3 regions of the Pseudomonas sp. GW821-FHT07B01 genome follow, and region 1 is predicted to be linked to each of the others. Evidence: riboswitches for the same ligand, from Rfam matches in the RefSeq annotation. Region 1 holds a riboswitch; each other region holds the start of a gene.

Region 1 (5,240 bases):
GGGCGATAGAGGTGCGCATGCCCTGCGCGGTACAGCGACGACTCGCTGAAACTGTCACTGGACAACACCCGGCCCACCACAATCAACGCTGTCCGCCGAAACCCCTTGGCCGCGACTTTCTCGGCAATGTCACTCAGCGTGCCCAACACCCACTCCTGATCCGGCCAGGTGGCACGGTGTACCACGGCAATCGGGCAGTCTGCGCCATAGTGCGGCAGCAGCTCGGCAACGATTTTCTCCAGATGATTGACCCCCAGATGAATCGCCATCGTGGTGCCATGCCGCGCCAGGCTGTCGAAGTCTTCACCGGGGGGCATGCGGGTTTTATCGGCGTAACGGGTCAGGATCACGCTTTGGGCGATGTCCGGCAGGGTCAGTTCGGTCTCCAGCAGGGCCGCGCACGCGGCGACCGCCGTGACCCCTGGAATGATCTGGAAAGGGATGCCCAGCTCACGCAAATGGCGTATTTGTTCACCAATCGCCCCATACAGGCTGGGATCACCGGAGTGCACCCGCGCCACATCCTGGCCTTGGGCATGGGCCGTCTTGATCAGCTCGATGATTTGTTCCAGGTGCAGCTCGGCGCTGTTGACCACCTGGAGCGCCTGATGACCTTCCAGTACGGCGGCGGGCACCAGCGAGCCGGCGTAGATGATCACCGGGCAACTGCGGATCAGCCGCTGGCCCTTGACGGTGATCAATTCCGGGTCGCCGGGGCCGGCGCCAATAAAGTAGACGGTCATGAAAAATCCTGTTGAGAAACGAGCGAGCATGAACAACGCTCATGATCGAGAGTGGCAATTATCGAGATTTTAACCGGCGCAGGCTAATGCCAGGGTCGCTTGGGTATTTTTCTTTCGCGGGATCAGCAGGCGGGCAGGGCTGTCGGACAGCTGTTCGGCCAGGGCCAGGGCGGCGCTTTCGGCCACGCCGTAACAGCCGGTGTGAGCAAAAGCCAGCGCTGAGCGATAGCTCAGCCGATGCTCATAGCCCGCCAGTTGTTCTGCGTAGAAAAATTGCAAAGGCAAGTTCAGGCACTGGGCCAGGGCCAGCATCCCGGGCTCATCGCGTTTGGGCTCAATGCTTGCCAGCGCCGTAATGTGTGAGCGCTCAATGCTGGCCTCGGCCAGGGCGCTGTCGAGCAACGCCAGCAGGCTGTGAACCTCACAGCCCCGCTGGCAGCCCAAGCCGACAACCAGGATCATGCCGAGTATTGGTCGTCGCGGTTGCGGCGGAACAACCAGGCGCTGATCAGGCCCAGGGCCAGCCAGAAAGCGACGTTGGTCAATTGCGAGGCGATCTTGAACTGCGCTTCGAGCGCCTCCGGGGCCAGCATCGAATGTACCTCAGGTTGCGGCGCGCCGATGACGTGGGGCACGGCAAGAATCGCCAGCCCAAGGCCTTTCAACAGCCAATTGCGACCGAACACGATCAGCGCCAGGCCGGCGGCGGTGGAGGCTGCGGTGCCGATCCACCAGGTCTGGCGCAGTGTCAGGTCCGCGGCCGCAGTGCCCGGCAGTTCCGGTGGCAGGCCCAGGGTGGGGGCCAGTACAAAGGTCGCGTAGCCGGCCAGGCCCCAGAGCAGGCCTTGGGCGGTGCGGGTCGGCGCACGCAGCGTGTAGAGGCCGGCGAGCATCAGTGCAAAGCCTACGGCCACCACCAGGTTGCCTCCAGTGGTGGACAACACACGCTGCCAGCCATCTTCCGGCTCCCAGGCTTGGGCATCGTGGCTGTGGGCAGCAGCGCCAGCGGCGTGCTCGTGCACCATTTCGGCGGCTGGCGGGGCTTTTTCAAAGCTTTCCGCCTGCAGGATCAGCGGTGCCACCCAGAAACTTTGCAGCAGGGTCAGCAGCAAGGCAGCCAAAAGCCCAGTGAACCCTGCGGTTTGCGCAATACGCTTGATCATGTCGGCAGCTCTCAATGGCACGGGAACGCAGCGCTGTGGCGGGTATCGTGGGCGGCGTTGTGCACCGCCTCGATATGCGAGAACCCGGCGAAATACACCAGGCACGCGCCAAGGATCGACGCACCGATGGCGGCGGTCAGGCGTTGGCTGAGGGTGGCGGTGCTAGTAGCGGTGTGCGAAGTGCTGCTGATGATCGACATGGCGCGTCCCTTTCAGGTGTCAGGGTGAAACGAGCGCATGAAAACCCCACGCGCCAGGCACGCAGGGTTCTGAACAGCGCCCGCCCACCGCGGGTTTGTTATCTGAATTTTTCGGGCCGGTCTCCGGGCTTGCGAGGGGCGGCTCTTGAAAGAGTCCTCCTGAAAGCATCGCCTTCCCATGCAAAAGCACAGTGGCCGTGACGCTTCGCTCGCTTACCGTTGCGGGGGCAGCACCGGACTGGTCATAGGTCTATGACGCACCGGTTTCCCGTTTCACCCTGTGAAGGGCACCCGAAACAAGGCGTGTAGGAGAGCATGGGCCGGGACGGTAGTCAAATGCTGCAAGCCACTGTAGCCTTGCATCTTCGAGGTTCTTCGGCCCAGGCCGAAGCTAAGAAGGGAACGCGGTTCAAGCCGCGGCTGCCCCCGCAACTGTGAAGGGTTCAGTTGACTGCCACGCCACTGCCGATAGGGCGGGAAGGCGCAGTCAGCGTTGGTCGCAAGACCTGCACACCCCAAGCCAGGAGACCTGCCTCGCAACCGATTTTCCAATTCAACCGGGCGGGGTGATCCGGTGACGAAATCCGCTGCTGCGCGCCGCCGCAGGGCCTGTCGTCCCGTATGCCCGCCCCAAAGGGCATCCGATGAAAACACTGGCCAAACTTCCCGTCACCATCGTTACCGGCTTCCTTGGCTCGGGCAAAACCACGCTGTTGCGCCATATGCTCGACAACGCCCAGGGCCGTCGCATTGCGGTGATCGTCAACGAGTTCGGCGAGCTGGGCATCGACGGTGAAATCCTCAAGCAGTGTTCTATCGGTTGCACCGAAGAAGAAGCCAATGGCCGCGTCTACGAACTGGCCAACGGTTGCCTGTGCTGCACGGTGCAGGAAGAGTTCTTTCCGGTGATGCGCGAATTGGTCGCCCGTCGCGGTGACCTGGACCATATCCTCATCGAAACCTCGGGCCTGGCCCTGCCCAAGCCGTTGGTGCAAGCCTTCCAGTGGCCGGAAATCCGCAGCGCCTGCACCGTTGACGCGGTGATCACCGTGGTCGACAGCCCGGCCGTGGCCGCCGGTACCTTTGCCGCCTTCCCGGACCAGGTCGACGCCCAGCGCAAACTTGACCCGAACCTGGACCACGAGTCGCCGTTGCATGAGTTGTTCGCCGACCAACTGGCCAGCGCCGACCTGGTGATCCTCAACAAAAGCGACCTTATCAGCGCCGAAGACCTGGCCCGCGTGCGCCTGGAAGTCGCCGAAGAACTGCCGGCCGCGGTGAAGATCATCGAAGCCAGCAGCGGTCGCCTGCCCCTGGACGTGCTGATCGGCCTGGGCGTCGGTTCCGAGGAACATATCGACGGGCGTCACAGCCATCACGACCATCACCACGAAGGTGAAGACGACCACGATCACGATGCCTTCGACTCCATCTCCATCGACTTGCCCCAAGCCGATGAGGCGCTGCTGCTCGACGCCCTGACCCAATTGGTGGTGCAGCACGGCATCCTGCGGGTGAAAGGGTTCGCCGCGATCCCCAACAAACCGATGCGCCTGCTGATCCAGGGCGTGGGCACGCGCTTTGACAAACACTTCGACCGTGCCTGGGGCGCTGACGAAGCACGCACCACGCGCCTGGTGCTGATCGGCCAGGAACTGGACGCCGCTGGCCTCGAAGCGCAATTGCGCGCTGCCCTCAGCGTTTAACCATGCACCTGCTCAGGACCCAACCCGGTGGTTTCGTCGCGGACGACAATATAGCTGACCTTGGCCAGACCCCCGCTGAACTGGTGATCCTGTGCAGCGGCGATTCCAGCCTGGCGCTGCTCGCCGAAGCCGCCCAGCAATTGCCCGAGGATTACCCCAGCCTGCGCCTGGCCAACCCGATGCAGGTGCAGAACCATGCCTCGGTCGACCTGTACGTCGACGAGGTATTGCGCCACGCCAAGGTCATCCTGCTGTCATTGCACGGCGGCATCGGGTATTGGCGCTACGGCATCGAGCGCCTGGTGGAGTTGGCCGAACGCGGCGTCACCCTGATTCTAGTGCCGGGTGACGACCGCCCGGACCCGGAACTCAGCAGCCTGAGCACCGTTGCGGCCGAACACCGCGAGCGCCTGTGGCACTTCCTGCGCCAAGGTGGCCTGGGCAATGCCCTGGATTTTTACCATTGCCTGGCCAGTGCCCACCTGGGCCGCGACTATGTCTGGGCCGAGCCGCAAGCGCTGCCGCGCACGGCGATCTATCACCCGCACAACGCCAATGCCCGCCTCACTGACTGGCAGGCCGATTGGCACGCCGATTGGCCCGTGGCTGCGGTGCTGTTCTACCGCTCCCATTTACAGGCGGCCAATACCGGTTTTATTGATGTGTTCTGCCAGCGCTTACAGGCGGCGGGCCTCAACCCGTTGCCTGTCGCGGTGGCCAGTTTGAAAGAACCCGGCTGCCTCACGGTGGTCGAGGACCTGTTGGATGACGTGCAAGCCGCGGTAATTCTGAACACCACCGGCTTTGCCCAATCGAGCCCGGAAGCGCCGCATTTGCGCCCGTTTCGCCGTAATATCCCGGTGATCCAGGCGATCTGCGCCCAGGACAACCAGCCCGGCTGGCAGGCCAGCGAACAAGGCCTGGGGCCCCGCGACCTGGCGATGCACATTGCCTTGCCGGAGTTGGACGGGCGCATCATCAGCCGGCCGATCAGTTTCAAGGATCTGGCCTGGCGCAGCGAGCGCAGCCAGTCGGACGTGGTGTGCTACCGCGCAGCGCCCGAACGCATGGATTTTGTCGCTGAGCTGGCACGCCGTTGGGTCGAGTTGGCGCGGGTGCCCAATGCCGAGAAACGGATTGCGTTGATCCTCGCCAACTACCCGACCCGCGACGGTCGCATCGGCAACGGCGTAGGCTTGGACACCCCGGCGGCAGCGCTGAATATCCTGCGCGCCTTGCAAGCCGAGGGCTACCCGGTGGCGGAGCGGCTGCCCGGCAGCGGCACCGCGCTGATCCATGAACTGCTCGGCGGCGTCACCAACGATCTCGACAGCCTCGACCTGCGCCCCTGCCATCAAAGCCTGAGCCTTGTGGAATACCAGGCGATGTTTGATCGTTTGCCGGCCTCCAATCGCCAGGCCGTGCTGG
Region 2 (5,240 bases), on a different contig from region 1:
ATAACCTGGGTGACAGCTACTGGAGCAAAACCTTCATCGAAGCCAAGCGTGCACTCGCCATGGCTCCGACTACGGTTACCGCTAGTAAGTAAAGTTAAAGTGATACTTGAAGTTTGACGTGTAAGCGCTAGAATCCCTGGACATTGTTGTCATCCGTTCGCGCGAGCTTTGCTTGCGCGTTCTGGTTTTCAACGTTCGGCAGCGAAAGCCGCATCCAGACCAGGATTGTTCTGCACATGTCGACCTCGGCCCGCCTGATGCTTATTGTTTGCGCCGCGCTGCTCAGCGCCTGCGCCAGTCGTACACCGCCGCCCGCGCCTGTCGCGGTCAAGCCTAAGCCGGTGTTCAACTATGCCACCCAGAATTTCTCGCCTGCTGCCGAAGACGTGCTCTTTCGTGCGCTGGGCCTGGTCGGCACACCTTACCGCTGGGGCGGCAACACACCGGACTCGGGGTTTGATTGCAGTGGCCTGATCGGCTTTGTATTCCGCGACGCTGCCGGCATCTCATTGCCGCGCACCACCCGTGAATTGATCGTGATGCGTGCCCAGGACGTCAGCGAACAAAACCTGCAAACCGGCGACCTGCTGTTCTTCGCTACCGGTGGTGGTTCGCGGGTCAGCCATGCGGGCATCTATGTGGGGGAGGGCCGCTTCGTACACGCGCCTCAAACCGGCGGTACGGTGAAGCTGGATACGCTATCCAAAGCGTATTGGCAGAATGCCTACCTGAGTGCCAAACGCGTGTTGCCAGGAAATCTGGCGCGTAATCCCTGAATCAATAAAACTCCAAAATGTGGGAGCGGGCTTGCCCGCGAATGCAGTGTGTCAGTCAACGGCTTAGTTGGCTGGGCCACCGTAATCGCGGGCAAGCCCGCTCCCACATTGGTATGTGGTTATTTACTTAACAGCCGACACCCGCCAAACCTTATTGCCCACATCATCGGCCACCAGCAAATCCCCCTGCTGATCTATCACCACGCCGACCGGCCGGCCCATGGCTTTCTCATTGCTATCAAGAAACCCCGTCAGCACATCCACCGGTTGCCCTTTCGGCTGGCCCCCTTCGAAGGGAACGAAAATCACCTTGTAGCCACTGTGCGGCTTGCGGTTCCAGGAACCATGCTGGCCGATAAATGCGCCATTACTGAAGGGAGCGGGCAGTTTGCTGCCCTCGGCGAAGGTCAGCCCCAGCGACGCAGTATGAGGGCCTACCGCATAGTCGGGAGCGATGGCCTTGGCGACCATGTCCAGGTTCTGCGGGGTGACACGCACATCCACATGCTGGCCGTAATAACTGAAAGGCCAGCCGTAGAAGCCGCCATCCTTGACCGAGGTGATGTAATCCGGCACCAGGTCACTGCCGATTTCATCGCGCTCGTTGACTGCCGTCCACAGCTTGCCGCTCTGTGGCTCCCACGCCATGCCGTTGGGGTTGCGCAGGCCGGAGGCAAAAATGCGGTGTTGGCCGCTGGCGCGGTCGACTTCCCAAATGGCGGCGCGGCCCTGTTCGGCTTCCAGGCCGTTTTCGCCGACGTTGCTGTTGGAGCCGACGCTCACGTACAGCTTGCTGCCGTCCTGGCTGGCCACCACATTTTTGGTCCAGTGGTGGTTCAAGGGGCCACCGGGTAAATCCACCACCTTGGTGCCTGGGGAGGTGATCGCGGTTTCACCTGGCTGATAGGGGAAGCGCAGCAACTTATCCGAATCGGCCACATATAAGTCGTTGCCCACCAGGGCCATGCCAAACGGCGAGTTGAGGTTTTCCAGGAACACCGTGCGAGTTTCTGCCACGCCATCATGGTCGGCATCGCGCAGCAAGGTAATGCGGTTCGGGCTCGGCACGCCGGCGCCAGCGCGGTCCATGACTTTTTCCATCACCCAGCCGCGCACGCCTTTGGCATCGTCCGGCTTGGGCGGTGCATTGGTCTCGGCCACCAGCACGTCGCCGTTGGGCAGCACGTAGAGCCAGCGCGGGTGGTCCAGGCCTTCGGCGAATGCGGCCACTTGGGTGCCTGCGGCCGCGATTGGCTTGGCGCCTTCGGGCCAGCCGATGGCCGGGGCGATATTGACAGTGGGGATCAGCGTCTTGTTCGGTTCCGGCAGCCGGGGCGAGGGCCCGGTGCCGTCGGCGACCTGCAGGGTTGAGCTTTCGCCGCACGCAGCGAGGCTACCGGCGAACATGATCAGTAGGGCGAGTCGGGTTTTAGGCATGGTTTTCTCCTTGATACCTGTAGGGGTAGAGAAGCACGAACGGCAGATGGTTCAAGTACAAGGCCAGCTTTAATTGACGCTCCACCCCCAACCCACTAACCTTCGCGGCTTGTTCCAGGTGCTCTGTGGCGCGCGCGTCGACAGAGTGAAACAGGGAAGCCGGTGAGTGAGCGCACTTGTACACAGTGCCGCCGCGATTCCGGCGCTGCCCCCGCAACGGTAAATGAGTCAAGACGGTGCTGTTTGCCACTGTATCGCGTGCGATATGGGAAGGCGCACCCTCGGCTGCTTGCTATCAAAAGCGCCACTCATGAGCCCGGAGACCGGCCTGGATCATCCAACAGCATCACGGTGGGCGATGCTTGGCTGTCTGTTTTTTCTTTTTCCTGCCCGCCGTTTTTGTCCAGCCCCAACGGAGAGCTGCCATGACTGATTCCCCCGACCGCGACGAACGCCACCTGGCGCGCATGCTGCGCAAAAAAGCCGTGATTGACGAGCGCATCGCCAATTCCCCCAACGAGTGCGGCCTGCTGCTGGTGCTGACCGGCAACGGCAAAGGCAAGAGCAGTTCGGCGTTCGGCATGTTGGCCCGGGCCATGGGGCATGGCATGCAATGCGGTGTGGTGCAGTTCATCAAGGGGCGTAACAGCACCGGCGAAGAATTGTTTTTCCGCCGCTTCCCCGAGCAGGTGCGCTTTCACGTGATGGGCGAAGGTTTCACCTGGGAAACCCAGGATCGCCAGCGCGATATCGCCGCTGCCGAAGCGGCTTGGGCAGTGTCCCGGGCCATGTTGAATGACCCTTCCATCGGCTTGGTGGTGCTGGATGAACTGAACATCGCCCTCAAGCACGGTTACCTTGACCTGGACCAGGTACTCAGCGACCTGCAAGCCCGCCCGCCCATGCAGCATGTGGTGGTCACCGGCCGTGGCGCCAAGCCTGAGCTGATCGAAATGGGCGACACCGTCACCGAAATGGGCATGCTCAAGCACGCGTTCCAGGCCGGTATCAAGGCACAGAAAGGCGTCGAACTTTGAATCAGCCCCGTCATTGCCCGGCCGTATTGATCGCCGCTCCGGCGTCCGGCCAGGGCAAAACCACGGTCACCGCCGCGTTGGCCCGTTTGCACCGCAACCTGGGGCGCAAGGTGCGCGTGTTCAAATGCGGGCCGGACTTTCTCGACCCGATGATCCACGAGCGTGCCAGTGGCGCGCCGGTGTACCAGTTGGACATGTGGATGGTGGGCGAGCAGGAAAGCCGCCGCCTGCTCTGGGAGGCGGCGGGGGAGGCTGACCTGATCCTCATCGAAGGCGTGATGGGCCTGTTCGACGGCACGCCTTCCAGCGCTGACCTGGCGCGGCACTTCGGTGTACCGGTGCTGGGCGTGATTGATGGCACGGCTATGGCCCAGACGTTCGGCGCCCTGGCCCTGGGGCTGGCGCGCTATCAGCCCGACCTGCCATTCGCCGGCGTGCTGGCCAACCGCGTCGGCACCCTGCGTCATGCGCAATTGCTTGAAGGCAGCCTCACTGAGGGCTTGCGTTGGTACGGCGCGTTATCCCGTGAGACCGGCATCGAACTGCCCAGCCGCCACCTGGGCCTGGTGCAAGCCAGCGAACTGAATGACCTTGATATACGCCTGGATGCCGCCGCCCAGGCGTTGGGCAGCAGTTGCGAAGTGGCCCTGCCGCCGCCGGTGACCTTTGCCGCGCCGCACGTGATCGAAACCGAACCCTTGCTGGCCGGTGTGCGGATTGCCGTGGCCCGTGACGAAGCCTTTGCCTTTACCTACGGCGCCAGCCTGGATCTGTTGCGGGCAATGGGCGCGGAGCTGAAGTTCTTCTCACCGATCCATGATCGCCAATTGCCTCAAGCTGACAGCCTCTATCTGCCCGGCGGGTATCCGGAACTGCACCACCAGGCATTGTCGGCCAATACCTCGATGCTGGGCGCAATTCGTGCTCATCACGCCGCTGGCAAGCCACTGCTCGCTGAATGTGGCGGCATGCTCTATCTGCTCGACTCCTTGACCGATGTGGGCGGTACACGCGCCGAACTGGTTGGCTTGTTGCAAGGCGATGCGGTGATGCAGAAGAAACTCGCGGCCCTGGCGCTGCAAAGTGTCGAGCTGCCGGAGGGGACCTTGCGTGGGCATACCTATCATCATTCTCTGACCAGTACCGAATGGGCGCCGATTGCCCGTGGACTTAGCCCTAACGGCGGGCGCGGTGCCGAAGCGGTTTACCGACAGGGTCGTTTGACCGCCTCCTATGTGCACTTTTATTTTCCGTCGAATCCTGGCGCGGTGGCCGCGTTGTTCGCGCCAGACCTTGAGACAGCTATCGCAGGCAAGCCAGGTCCCACAGGGGAATGCATTCCAAATGTGGGAGGGGGCTTGCCCCCGATGAGGCCATGACTGACAACGCTTTCCCCCAAGCCGATCGAGAGGCCGTCTATCGCGCCATCGCCGAACGCCGCGACATGCGCCACTTCCGCGGTGGCAGCGTCGCGCCTGAACTGCTGCAACGCCTGCTCCACGCCGCGCACCAGGCGCCCAGCGTCGGCCTGATGCAGCCGTGGCGTTTTATCCGCATCAGCGACCGCTCGTTGCGCAGCCAGATTCAACAGTTGGTAGAGGAAGAGCGCGTGCGCACTGCCGAGGCATTGGGCGAGCGCTCCGATGCGTTCATGAAGCTCAAGGTTGAAGGCATCAACGACTGCGCCGAGGTACTGGTCGCCGCCTTGATGGACGATCGTGAGCGCCACATTTTCGGGCGCCGCACCTTGCCGGAAATGGACATGGCCTCGCTCTCCTGCGCCATCCAGAACCTGTGGCTGGCGGCGCGCGTGGAAGGGTTGGGCATGGGCTGGGTTTCGCTGTTCGACCCCCAGGCCCTGGCCGAGTTGCTGGGTTTGCCACCCGGTGCAAAGCCCCTGGCAGTGTTGTGCCTGGGTCCGGTGGCAGAGTTTTACCCGGCACCGATGTTGCAGCTCGAGGGCTGGGCCGAGCCGCGACCGCTCAGTGAC
Region 3 (5,240 bases), on a different contig from region 1:
CAGGCGAACTTCGCCGCTGGCCGGCACACGCAAGCCGGCCAGCAATTTGAGCAGGGTGGATTTGCCTGAACCATTGGGCCCGACGATACCGAGGGTTTCACCCAACTGCACGTCGAGGTCAATGTCACGCAGCAACTGCGCGTCACGCACTTTGAAGCCCAGGCCGCGGCAACTGAGTACGCTCATCGGGCATTCCTCCGGCCGATCAGGATCAGCGCAAACACCGGCGCGCCCACCAATGCGGTGACCACACCCACCGGAATCACCTGGCCCTTGATCAAGGTGCGCGACAGCACGTCCGCAGCGATCAAAAACAGCGCGCCACCCAAGGCACTGGCCGGCAGCAAACGCGAATGCCCGGTGCCAAGCAACAGGCGCACCGCATGGGGAATCACCAAGCCGACAAACCCGATGGAGCCGACGATGGATACCATCACCGCCGTCACCAGCGCGGCGCAGGCCACCAGCACAAATTGCACGCGGCGCACCGGGATGCCGAGGGAGGCTGCCGAGTCGCTGCCGAAGGTGAACGCATCCAGTGCACGCCGGTGCCACAGGCACACGGCGAGCCCCACGACCGCCACCGGCACCGCCAACCACACCGACGGCCAGCGCACGCCGCTGAGGTTGCCCAGCAGCCAGAACATAATGCCGCGGGCTTGTTCGGAGCTGGCCGACTTGGTGATCAGGAACGCGGTCAGGGCATTGAACAACTGTGAACCGGCGATGCCCGCGAGGATAATCTGCCCGGTGCCGCTGGACGATCCGCTGGCTCGTGCGAGTAGAGTCACCAGCGCAAAGGCCGCCATCGCCCCCACAAACGCGCCCGCCGACAACGACACCAGGCCACCGCCCACGCCGATCAAGGCCACGAGCACCGCGCCGGTTGAAGCGCCGGCGCTGATGCCCAGCAGGTACGGGTCGGCCAGCGGGTTACGCAGCAGCGATTGCAGGATCACCCCGCACGTTGCCAACCCTGCGCCGCAAGCTGCGGCCACCAATGCACGGGTGAGGCGGTAGTTCCACACCACGCCTTCGTCGATGGGGTCCAGTGCATAGCTGGCGCCCCAGAGTTTATTGGCGAGCACCTGCAGCACCACCTGCGGTTCTATGGCGGTTTCACCGATGGCGACGCCAGCGAGCAGGGCGAGCAGCAGCAACGCCAGGGCGAGTAGGGTGCGCATCATTGGCCCAGGTGGTAGCCGTCAATGGCGGCCGCCAGTTGTTCAAGGCCTTCGAAGGTGCGCAGGCTCGCCTGCAAGGCCAGAGCGTCGAGGATGATGATGCGGTTGTTCTTCACCGCGTCCATGTTGCGGGTCACGGGGTCGCTGCGCAGGAAGGCGAGTTTCTTTTCATGGTCGTCGGCCGGGTAGCGACGGCGATCCATGCGTGCGATCACCAGGAAGGTGGGGTTGGCCTTGGCGATGGTTTCCCAGCCGACGGCAGGCCATTCTTCATCGGACTGCACCACGTTACGCAGGCCAAGGGTTTGCAGCATGAATTGCGGCACGCCTTTGTGGCCGGCTACGTAAGGGTCGCTGGCCATTTCGGCGCTGGAGAACCACACCAGTGCGCTGGCTTGCTGCAAGCCCTTGCCCTGGGCCGTGGCGACGGATTTGGCCAGGCGCGCCTTGAGTTCGTCGGTCAGTTGTTGGCCGCGATCCTGCACGTCGAAAATCTGCGCCAGTTGCTGGAGGCTCTGGTAGATCGTCTCGATGCGAAAGGGCTCTAATCGCGTGCCGTCGGCGCCGACCAGGTTGTCCTTGCCTTCGCAATCGGACGGCAACAGGTAGGTGGGGATCTTCAGTTCATGAAACTGTTCACGGGTACCGACCACGCCTTGGGGGCCCACCACCCATTCCAGCTCGGCGGCCACCAGTTGCGGGCGCTTGGCGAGTACGGCTTCGAAGCTGGGCTCGTTGTTGGCCAGGCGCTCGATGTGATCGTCCTGGGCCTTGTACTGCGCCGCCACGTTATTGAACCACAGCGAAGTGCCGACCACCTTGTCGCCCACGCCCAGGGCATACAGCATCTCGGTGGCGGCCTGGCCGATGGTGACGCTGCGGGCGGGGGCGTGCTGGAAGGTCAGGGTGCTGCCGCAGTTTTGCAGGGTCAGCGGGTACTGAGTGGGCGCGGCTTGCGCCAGGGCACACATACCCAAGCCTGCGATCAGGGCGGTAACGCGTGGCAGCATGAGGCGATCTCCTTGTGAACCGTAGGTGCAGCAGGGGAGGTACGGCTCGGAAATACGCCCATGGAGGCTGCTGATGCGCAGGGCCAGGATGTCCTTCCCGGACACCCCGCCGGTTAGTGAGTTAGCTGGGCCGGCAGGTCTCCTGACTGATGCGTCGTCGCCATGCCCCGCCTTCCCGGACGTGGTCCAGTGGCATTCAAGGGCAGGCTCGGCATCTACAGTTGCGGGGGCAGTTTCGGTTCACGTCGCGTGCGGCGTTTCGAATTCCCTGTTAGTCCCATACGGGAACCGGCGGCGGTATGGTAAGCGATCACCCCCTGTAGGAGCGAGCTTGCTCGCGAAGGTCGTCAACGATAACGCTGGGCACCTGATGCCCCGCGGCGCTTTCCTGTTCTTCGCGAGCAAGCTCGCTCCTACAAAAGAAGCGTCAGAGCCGAATATCCTGGGGGCCGCGGATCAACGCTTCGATCCGGGTGCCTGTGGCGCGCTCTTCGTTGCTGAAGCCGTCGTAGTCGGCCAGGTTGGCGAAGCGGATGCCGGTCAGTTGTTCGATCGCAATCACACTGCGCTGGTAGGTTCGAAGCGGGCCGAATACCAGGTCGAGTTGGCCCAGTTCGCGGCTCTGGTCAATCATGTAGGCGCTGGCGGAAGGCTTGCCATCGTCGCTGAGGTAGGCCACTACTTTCCAGAACGCCTTGGGGATTTTCACGCCACGGTACAGTCGGTCGTCATCGGCGAACACTGGCCCGGTAAACACCGTGGCCCGGGCTTTCCAGCGCTGGGTGTTGTCGAGGATGTAGTCTTCGAGCTCCAGCCAGGTCTTCTGGTTGAAGCCGCTCATTTGGGGTGAGCAATTGGTGAAGTGAAAGGTGTCGAAGTTGGCGGTGTTGGCCTCGTCGCCCCAGTTGGGGTCCTGGCGCCGCACCAGGTGGCCGCGGTCCAGGCCATTGCCGGCATAAAGGTCTTCACCTACCTGCGCATCCAGGGGCAGGCGACCATCGTAGGCCCAGGTGTCGTTGCTGCGCGTGATGTCCACATGCTTGGCGCCATCGATATTCACCCCCACGTACAGCGCCAGTCGTCGAGCGCGCGACATTGTGATGGAGAAGTGCGTGTAGTCCAGGCGCTGGGGTTGCACATCGCCCGCCAGTGGCTGGTCAACCGTGGGCCATGGCACCACGAAGTCGCTGAGGAAGTCGTCGGCATAGCCCGCGCGGTTTTTGAGGTCCTTGGCCGCGGTGACGCGCGGCGTCGCGGCTCTGGCTTCCAGCAGGGTGGGGCTGGCCGCGACCAATGGGCGCAGGTCGGCAAGCCTTGGGCGGTGGGAAAGGTCGATGTTGGCTGCGCGGGCGGGCATGGGCATGTTCCTTATGGGCCTGGGATAAACACCACTGAAACACAAAACCATGACAATTTGGCCCAGGTGGCGAACTCAGGACTATCCTGAAAACCGTTACCCGGACGTTCATCACACGCCAAAAAGGAGCCAGCTCATGTGTGTTCGCCAACCGCGCAACCCGATTTTTTGCCTGATCCCGCCGTACATGTTCGACCAGATCGCCCGCCACGGTGACAAAGCCCAACGGGAAGTTGCACTACGCACGCGTGCCAAGGACAGCACGTTTCGCTCGTTGCGCATGGTCGCGGTACCCGCCAAGGGCCCGGCCCGCATGGCACTGGCCGTGGGCGCCGAGAAGCAACGCTCGATCTACAGTGCCGAAAACACCGACAGCCTGCCCGGCAAGCTGATTCGCGGCGAAGGGCAGCCCGCCAGTGGCGATGCCGCGGTGGACGAAGCCTATGACGGCCTGGGCGCAACCTTCGATTTTTTCGACCAGGTCTTCGACCGCAACTCCATCGACGATGCGGGCATGGCGCTGGACGCCACGGTGCACTTCGGCCAGGACTACAACAATGCCTTCTGGAATTCGACCCAGATGGTGTTCGGCGATGGTGACCAGCAGTTGTTCAACCGCTTCACCGTGGCACTCGACGTTATTGGCCATGAGTTGGCCCATGGCGTGACCGAGGATGAGGCCAAGCTGATGTACTTCAACCAGTCCGGTGCGCTGAACGAGTCGTTGTCGGATGTGTTTGGCTCGTTGATCAAGCAGTACGCGCTGAAGCAAACGGCCGAGGACGCCGACTGGTTGATCGGCAAGGGGCTGTTTACCAAAAAGATCAAGGGCACGGCGCTGCGCTCGATGAAGGCGCCAGGCACTGCGTTTGATGACAAGCTGCTGGGCAAAGACCCACAGCCTGGGCACATGGATGATTTTGTGCAAACTTACGAGGACAATGGCGGGGTGCATATCAATTCCGGCATTCCCAACCACGCGTTCTATCAGGTGGCCACCCGGATTGGCGGGTTCGCCTGGGAGCGTGCCGGGCGTATCTGGTATGACGCACTGCGCGATTCGCGGCTGCGACCCAATTCCGGGTTTTTGCGTTTTGCGCGCATCACCCACGACATTGCCGGCCAGCTTTATGGTGTGAACAAAGCTGAGCACAAGGCAGTCAAGGAAGGCTGGAAAGCGGTAGGTATAAACGTTTGACGAAGCCGCCTGCGCGGCGAGGAACAGCCATGCGAATTTCAATCAAGGAAAGCGGCGGACCGGCGTTTTTTCCGGGGTTGGCCAAGCCGCGCACGGTAGAGTTGGACGCGTTGCCCGAGCCCGACCAGCAGGAGTTGCGGCAACTGATTGAAGCGTGCGATTTTTTCCAGTTGCCGCAAAGCACCGATCCCGAGCCTGGCAACCCAGGCCGAGTGCATTACACCCTGACAGTAGCGGAGGGCGAGCGCGAGCACACAGTCTGTGTACTCGCGCCGGTGAATCCCCCGGCACTGGACGGTTTGGTGCAGTGCGTGCGACGGCATATTAATTGTTGAAGCGCCAATGCTGGCAGGCTACTTACGATCCAGCCATACCGTCTGCGCATTGCAGAACTCGCGTACGCCGAAGTGCGACAGCTCGCGGCCGAACCCGCTTTTCTTCACGCCGCCAAATGCCACCCGCGGGTCTGACACGCTGAACGCGTTGACAAA

The links. A riboswitch is a leader RNA that binds a small molecule or an ion and turns the genes downstream of it on or off. The one in region 1 is predicted to bind cobalamin.
Positions count from the first base shown of each region.
Region 2: it holds a riboswitch for cobalamin, as region 1 does, so the genes downstream of both, cobO (cob(I)yrinic acid a,c-diamide adenosyltransferase) here and cobW (cobalamin biosynthesis protein CobW) in region 1, are expected to answer to the same signal.
Region 3: it holds a riboswitch for cobalamin, as region 1 does, so the genes downstream of both, AC07S6_RS00060 (ABC transporter substrate-binding protein) here and cobW (cobalamin biosynthesis protein CobW) in region 1, are expected to answer to the same signal.

Region 1 is NZ_JBWKRA010000020.1:98,260-103,499, forward strand. Features, by position in the region: gene cobM (precorrin-4 C(11)-methyltransferase) at 1-743, opposite strand, end outside; gene AC07S6_RS20655 (cobalamin biosynthesis protein) at 813-1,205, opposite strand; gene AC07S6_RS20660 (CbtA family protein) at 1,202-1,906, opposite strand; gene AC07S6_RS20665 (CbtB domain-containing protein) at 1,918-2,106, opposite strand; cobalamin riboswitch at 2,204-2,416, opposite strand; cobalamin riboswitch at 2,458-2,657, shown strand; gene cobW (cobalamin biosynthesis protein CobW) at 2,751-3,812, shown strand; gene cobN (cobaltochelatase subunit CobN) at 3,815-5,240, shown strand, end outside.
Region 2 is NZ_JBWKRA010000001.1:275,180-280,419, reverse strand. Features, by position in the region: gene AC07S6_RS01315 (C40 family peptidase) at 1-92, shown strand, start outside; gene AC07S6_RS01310 (C40 family peptidase) at 237-776, shown strand; gene AC07S6_RS01305 (PQQ-dependent sugar dehydrogenase) at 900-2,213, opposite strand; cobalamin riboswitch at 2,313-2,559, shown strand; gene cobO (cob(I)yrinic acid a,c-diamide adenosyltransferase) at 2,639-3,250, shown strand; gene AC07S6_RS01295 (cobyrinic acid a,c-diamide synthase CobB) at 3,247-4,629, shown strand; gene bluB (5,6-dimethylbenzimidazole synthase) at 4,626-5,240, shown strand, end outside.
Region 3 is NZ_JBWKRA010000001.1:8,395-13,634, reverse strand. Features, by position in the region: gene AC07S6_RS00070 (ABC transporter ATP-binding protein) at 1-186, opposite strand, end outside; gene AC07S6_RS00065 (FecCD family ABC transporter permease) at 183-1,187, opposite strand; gene AC07S6_RS00060 (ABC transporter substrate-binding protein) at 1,184-2,194, opposite strand; cobalamin riboswitch at 2,310-2,502, opposite strand; gene AC07S6_RS00055 (DNA/RNA non-specific endonuclease) at 2,622-3,551, opposite strand; gene AC07S6_RS00050 (M4 family metallopeptidase) at 3,688-4,749, shown strand; gene AC07S6_RS00045 (protealysin inhibitor emfourin) at 4,779-5,084, shown strand; gene AC07S6_RS00040 (aldehyde dehydrogenase family protein) at 5,103-5,240, opposite strand, start outside.